DNA from 2 places in the Desulfitobacterium elongatum genome. Region 2 is predicted to be linked to the other one. Evidence: riboswitches for the same ligand, from Rfam matches in the RefSeq annotation. Region 2 holds a riboswitch; the other holds the start of a gene.
What was found. A riboswitch is a leader RNA that binds a small molecule or an ion and turns the genes downstream of it on or off. The one in region 2 is predicted to bind glycine.
Positions count from the first base shown of each region.

Region 1: another riboswitch for glycine. It lies ahead of gcvT (glycine cleavage system aminomethyltransferase GcvT); the one in region 2 lies ahead of ACZ42W_RS00285 (alanine/glycine:cation symporter family protein).

Region 1 is NZ_AP038772.1:1,190,046-1,193,627, forward strand. It holds partial or broken gene ACZ42W_RS05505 (sugar diacid recognition domain-containing protein) at 1-318, shown strand, start outside; gene ACZ42W_RS05510 (methyl-accepting chemotaxis protein) at 406-831, shown strand; glycine riboswitch at 963-1,071, shown strand; glycine riboswitch at 1,074-1,148, shown strand; gene gcvT (glycine cleavage system aminomethyltransferase GcvT) at 1,246-2,346, shown strand; gene gcvH (glycine cleavage system protein GcvH) at 2,671-3,057, shown strand; gene gcvPA (aminomethyl-transferring glycine dehydrogenase subunit GcvPA) at 3,059-3,582, shown strand, end outside.
Region 2 is NZ_AP038772.1:48,276-51,857, reverse strand. It holds gene rnk (nucleoside diphosphate kinase regulator) at 1-167, opposite strand, end outside; gene ACZ42W_RS00290 (CarD family transcriptional regulator) at 540-1,025, shown strand; glycine riboswitch at 1,308-1,397, shown strand; gene ACZ42W_RS00285 (alanine/glycine:cation symporter family protein) at 1,554-2,933, shown strand; gene ACZ42W_RS00280 (DUF2156 domain-containing protein) at 3,070-3,582, opposite strand, start outside.

The DNA of each region.
Region 1 (3,582 bases), 1.1 Mb from region 2:
CATCGTATTGTGGATTTAATTTATTCGGAAAGCGGCTTTCACGGCATTGTTTGTGATCCCAGTGGGAAGATCATTGCGGATTCAGCAAAAAAACGGATAGGAATGGTTCATAATGGGGCACTTCGCATCATGACGACTCCGATCCACGAAATCGCAGTGACCAAAGAGGATGAGGAAAATTCTCAAGGGCAGCGTGAAGGGTTTAACATTGCTATTCGACTGGAGGGACAGAAGGTAGGCACCTTTGGAATTGCAGGGCCCTTGAAGATTGTCACACCTGTCGCCAAGGTAGCTGCGGGAATGATCGCTTCCACGATGCGTGACGAAGAATTGAAAGGAACGCTTAGGGAGCAGGTTGAACGTTTAGGACAAGCACTAGAACAGGCCGCCGGTGCCATTCAAGAAATGGCAGCCTCCTCAGAGGAGGTTGCAAGCGTCAGCCAAACCGTAGCCTCTGTGGCACAGGACGCTCAACAACAAGTAAAAGCCACAGGGAATGCCTTAGAATTTATTCGACGCGTTTCCAAACAAACCAATCTCTTGGGATTGAATGCGGCGATTGAGGCAGCCCGAGCTGGAGAGCAAGGAAAAGGATTCTCTGTTGTGGCGGGAGAGGTTCGAAAACTTGCTGACGAGAGTAATCGTTCGGCTAATGAGATTAATGAATTGCTTATACAGTTTCAAGGAACGATGGAGCAGATTACTGAAGGAGTATTTCAGAATAATATCATTACACAGGAACAAGCCCGGGCTACACAGGAGATTACCCGAATGGTCGAAGAGGTTCAACAGGTTGGAAATGAACTGAATGCCCTTGCTCAAAAGCTTTAGCTCGTAGGATGCAGGAGTCTTAGTGGCAGTTAGTCTCGAAAAGAAACTGAAAAATCTTTTTTTACCTAGTAGACGAATAAGCCCCTTGGCGACTATAATAGAGTGGCAAAGGAAAAGTGAATATGTTCCGGATGATTTCAGTAGGAGAGACTCGGCAAAGCCGGGCGCCGTAGGAGAAACTTCCTGATGATCGCTCATTCAGGAGGGGAAGCTCTCAGGCAAAAGTACTGCTGGAAGACGGGACTCTGGAGAGTTTCTCGTAAGGAGAACACCAAAGGGGAGCCGAAAGGCGAATCTCTCAGGTTAAAGGACAGAGTTGCGCGATGCGCGATTTTCTGTCTTTTTTTATTTAACAATTCTTATCATGATTTTCTAAATTTCGTGCATACTCAAACTTTAAGGAGGTGTCTGAAAGTGACAGAACTCAAAAGAACCCCCCTTTATGAAGAACATCAAAAAGCAGGAGCCAAACTTATTGATTTCGGGGGCTGGGAAATGCCGGTCCAATACGCAGGTGTCATCGAAGAACATAATACAGTAAGGACCAAAGCTGGACTTTTCGATGTATCCCACATGGGAGAGGTGGACGTCAAAGGAAAGGACGCCCTTGCATTTGTTCAGTACATAATCACAAATGACGTAACGCGTATCCAGGATGGCCAAATTCTCTATTCTCCGATGTGTTATTCCAATGGGGGAATCGTTGATGACCTACTAGTTTATCGTTATGATGGGGAACATTTTTACATCGTAGTTAATGCCTCCAATGCCGATAAGGACTTCGCTTGGATGCAGGAGAAGGCAGAGGGATTTAATATTCAATTGGAAAACCGTTCAAATCAAGTTGCCCAATTGGCTTTGCAGGGACCCCTCGCAGAGAAAATTCTCCAAAGACTCACTTCTGTAAATTTGGCAGAAATCAAATATTACTGGTTTAAACACGGTGTAGTGGATGGAATCTCTTGTCTTATTTCTCGGACCGGTTATACCGGAGAGGACGGGTTTGAGGTTTATCTTGCTCCCGAAAAAGCGTCCCAGCTCTGGAGAAAAATTCTTGAAGAAGGTTCAGCCGAAGGAATACAGCCGATTGGACTTGGTGCACGGGATACCCTTCGTTTCGAAGCTCGGTTACCCCTTTACGGCAACGAACTTGGCCCAGATATTTCTCCTTTGGAAGCAGGGCTTGGTTTTTTTGTAAAGCTTGAGAAAGAAAGCTTTGTCGGGAAAGACGCGCTACTTGAACAAAAGGAAAAAGGGGTTCCCCGTAAACTTGTCGGGCTGGAAATGATTGAGCGCGGGATTGCTCGTTCCCATTATCCGCTTCAAAAAGCTGGAGAAGAGGTAGGCTTTGTAACCTCAGGTTCCTTCTCCCCAACCTTGGATAAAAATATTGCGCTTGGACTCATTCGTGCAGACTTAGCGCAGCAGGGAGAAACTTTGGAGGTTATCATTCGGGGTAAGGCGGTCAAGGCACAGATAATTCCGTCGTTGTTCTATAAGAGACAGAAAGCGTGATTCTCCAGGATTTCGTTTTCCACCGTTCGCTCCGTAAGCTACGCGGAGCAAACTAATCGCTCAAGTTCTCCGCTCCGACGGGTTCCCGGCCAAATCGGCGTCCATGCCTCGTGGCCGGTTGGAAACGTCGTGTTTCCAACCCGTCTCCGCTGCATACTTTTCGCGAAGTTTGCTTTCCTGCTCGCTTAGAAGCCGCTCTCTTTTGTAAAACGAAATCCTTGGGTATTATTTTAAGGATTTAGGCTTTTATAGACTAAGTTTTTAACGAGAATCAAAATTAAGCTAAGTATCAAGTATCAATAATAAGTTTAGGAGGATGAATTTATGAATCCAGTAGAATTAAAGTACAGCAAATCCCACGAGTGGGCGAAAGTTGAAGGGAATATCGTAACTCTCGGAATCACAGAGCATGCTCAAGAAAGTCTAGGGGATGTTGTTTTCGTAGAACTGCCAGAAAACGGAACGACTGTAGTCGCAGGAAGATCCTATGGGACTGTAGAGTCTGTCAAAGCAGTTTCTGATATTATTTCTGCGGTCAGTGGAAAAGTAGTTGAATATAATCAAGATGCTCTGGATGCGCCGGATCTCTTGAATAGCGCCCCTTATAGTGATGGATGGTTGATTAAGGTAGAAGCCGATGATCTTAAAGACTTAGATGAGTTGCTGACAGCCGCTGAATATGAGGCGTTTCTAGCGGAGGAGGGCCATTAAGATGAATTATGTGCCGAACACGGCGAACCAGCAGGAAAAAATCCTTGCCCGGATCGGAGTAAAATCGATGGAAGAGCTTTTTGCGGATATCCCGGAAAGCGTTCGGCGCCAGGCTCAGTTAAGCATCCGAGGTGGAATGTCTGAATTTGAACTCGTGAAGCATGTAAAAGGGCTTGCCAGTAAAAATACAACGATCGATGACTATGCTTCCTATCTCGGAGCAGGTGCTTATGAACATTATATTCCAAGCTTTGTCGATCAACTTTTGCTTCGTTCCGAATTTTATACAGCCTATACACCCTATCAACCCGAGATTAGCCAGGGAACACTTCAGGCGATCTATGAGTATCAAACTCTCGTCTGTGAATTAACCGGAATGGACGCAGGGAATGCCTCGATGTATGATGGAGCTTCCGCTTTAGCTGAGGCTGCCTTGATGAGTTGCGACGCGACTCGTCGGAGTAAAGTCCTAGTTCCCCAGACGATTCATCCAGAGTATCGGGAGGTTCTAAGAACCTATCTACC
Region 2 (3,582 bases):
GCATCCGGTGGAATCTCTTCTGAGGATACGATATTCGCTTTTTCCAATTCATGTTCGAGATCTTTTAAATAGTCCTTATTCTTAGCCGATCCGAATTCCCTCTCTTTGTTAATGAGTTTAAGTAGACGTTCACGGTCAGCAGATGTGATGTCAATTATTCTAGCCATTTTGTCCTTATCCTTCCTTTTCTCAATAAACATAGAGCGACTATCGTTCGCTTGATAGCCGCTGTTTTATACCCTATTCGACTCTAAATGTGGGAATATGATGAGTCCATCTAGGTTTTATTATAGATTATTTTCCTAGATATGTAAATCCTTTACTCTCAAGGGTCCTCTCTTTCGAGATGAATTTGTCTAAACAGTAAATCTCTAGGGTAAGACCATATATTTTTGGAAAATCCAGTCTTTTTATCATTATTTTCGAAAAAACGGTATTGACATTTTAATTTACAATATGGTAAAATAATTATTTTGCATTGAATGTCAAAGCATGATATACTTAGATGTAATCAACGAGTCACATAGGAGGTGGGTTTATTGTTTCAAGTTGGCGATAAGGTTCTTTATCCTATGTATGGTGCAGGCGTAATTGAAGCCATCGAAGAAAAGGAAGTCCTAGGAAAAAACCGAATTTACTATTTCCTAAATATCCCTCACATCAGAATGAAAATAATGATCCCTATTGAAAAGGCAAATGATTTAGGCATTCGACAGGTCGTCAAACCCGATGTTCTACAAAATGTACTCGACGACTTGTATAATGGGGAAACCGACCCCTTAAGTGATGATAACCAGAGATATCGTCGAGATATGAATAAAAACAAGATAAAGTCAGGCGATATTTACAAAGGAACTGAGATCATCCGTGATTTAATGCGGAAAAGTAAAATTAAGAAGCTAGGTTCTGAAGATAAAACGATGTTGGAAAACGCCCTCCGAATTTTGACCAGCGAATTTATCCAAGTCAAAGAAGTTCCAAAGGAGCAAGCTATAGATATGTTGGATAAAGTCATCAATATCTAAGTTAGAGACCAACTCAATGTGAATTGATTGGTCTCTTTTTGTGTAACAAAGGGACGGCTCTAGTTCTCTCTTTCTGGAATTCGAAGACTCTTTTTGAAAGTATACATAATTCATAGCCAGCTTCCCAAGAATTCCCTTGAATAAAAGGGTAAGCGAAACTATAATATTAAATAATTAACTAAAAAACTGAATAATTACTGGATGATATCTACGGGAGAGTGGCTTATGGCTCGCCGAAGAAGTTAAACTTTCAGGCACTTGAATTTAAGTAAGACCGTAGATTGACAGAACTCTGGAGAGACCCAAATCGGGCGCCGAAGGGGCAATGTATTTTTTCGTAAATCTCTCAGGCAAAAGGACAGAGTATGAATGTTTATTAAGGGACAGCTTTTAAGCGATCTCTTCTTAGACTTATACTTACACTACAGAGTCAAATCCTTTACGATTTGGCTCTTTTTATAAATAAAAGCAGTCCCTCAAGAGACTGCAACAAAGAAGATTAGAGGAAATAAAGGAGGAGACAAAACGATGGAAGGCTTTCACAATTTTATTCTCTGGTTAAACAATTACCTCTGGGGCCCCCCAATGCTGATTCTACTTTTTGGTACGCACTTATTTTTAACGTTTCGAACACGCTTCATCCAAAAATACATCATCAAGGCAATTAAACTCTCTGTAACCAAGGACACATCTGCTGATGGGGATGTAAGTCAATTCGGTGCCCTTACCACAGCTTTGGCTGCAACCATTGGTACTGGTAATATCGTCGGTGTAGCTACCGCGGTTGCCTTGGGCGGTCCAGGCGCTGTACTATGGTGCTGGCTTACAGGAGTATTTGGTATCGCAACTAAGTACTCTGAGGCCCTACTGTCTGTCAAATATCGAGTCAAAACCTCTGATGGGACAATGCTCGGTGGACCCATGTATGCACTCGAAAACGGGCTGGGTCAGAAATGGCTTGCTGTGTTATTCTGTATCTTCACTTCGATTGCCGCCTTTGGGATTGGTAACATGGTTCAAGCCAATTCGATATCTACTATGGTCTATGATACTTTTACCGTTTCTCCCTATATCAGCGGTCTTATTATGGCAGTCCTCACTGGTGTCGTCATTATTGGTGGAGTTAAGTCCATTGCCAACGTGTGTGAGAAACTCGTTCCGTTCATGGCCATTTTTTATGTCCTTGGTTGTATTGTCATTTTAGCTATGAATTCTGCGTATGTAGCTCCTGCCATTTCTTTAATCTTCAAATCTGCCTTTACCCCTAGTGCAGCTGGTGGCGGCTTCATTGGAGCATCCGTAATGATGGCTGCACGCTACGGTATTGCTCGTGGCCTCTTCTCCAACGAGTCTGGATTAGGATCAGCCCCCATCGTAGCAGCCGCAGCTCAAACGAGAAACCCTGTTCGGCAGGCTCTGGTTTCTTCTACCGGAACCTTCTGGGATACTGTAGTTGTTTGCGCAATGACCGGTATCGTCGTAGTAAGCAGCATCATAAGAAATCCTGCGGCCGCAGAGGGCTTAAAAGGTGCTGCACTGACCAATATGGCCTTTGCTCAAATTCCTGTGGTTGGTCCGATTGTTCTTACTGTAGGGCTTTTAACCTTCGTATTCTCAACCATCCTGGGCTGGTCTTACTATGGTGAGAGAGCGATTGAATACTTATTTGGGAAAATAGCGATTATGCCTTACCGCATCCTCTGGGTCATCGCTGTATTCGTGGGTTCTACAATGAAACTTGCTTTGGTATGGGATATGGCTGATGCCATGAATGCCCTGATGGCGGTTCCAAACCTCGTAGCGCTACTCCTCTTAAGCGGAGTCATTGTATCAGAAACAAAGAAGTATCTCTGGGAAGAGCGTTTGGATGAGGTCTCAGACGAGCCTATTCGCCTCAGCGGAAAATAAAATTTACCATGCAGAATAGGAAGCACGACCTTATGCGGGTCGTGCTTTTATTTTGCCTTTGGCATTTCCTAGAATATCTATGAACATGAGGGTCTAAACGGGTTGAAAAGAGGGAACAGGTCCCTCTTTTCAACTTTTAAGCCCTGATAATCATTCTCTCCGAATAACCCGTCTCACAACAAATGGGGCTAACAATAAATTTTTTCTCAAGTTTTATAGGATCATAGGCCAATTTGGCCTTTCTTAACCCGAGTATTCCCAAATCCTCTTCTCGATTGATATACATGACATTGTGCAAATAATTTTCTGCGAAGGTTTTATTGATAAAGGCGTAGATACCTTTATATTTTGTATTCCCTTTTTCGATATGAATGACCGCCATTTTACTATTTACTATCTCTCCAAAAGTAAAGCCAGCGATTTTCCCATCGACATACACTGCCATACCAATAACTTCGAGGTCCTCAAGGTGGTTTAAGACGTCTCTGATCCCCTCAAGCTCACAAAGGAGCTGCCTACTTTTAACCTTCTGGTTCTCATACCATCGGCTTGCGAAACCCAAGCAATCATCGATAACTACCTGATCGTGAATATCCTTTACTTCGTAGCTATAGCTATTGATGAACTGATTGTAGTGATTTTTCCTTTT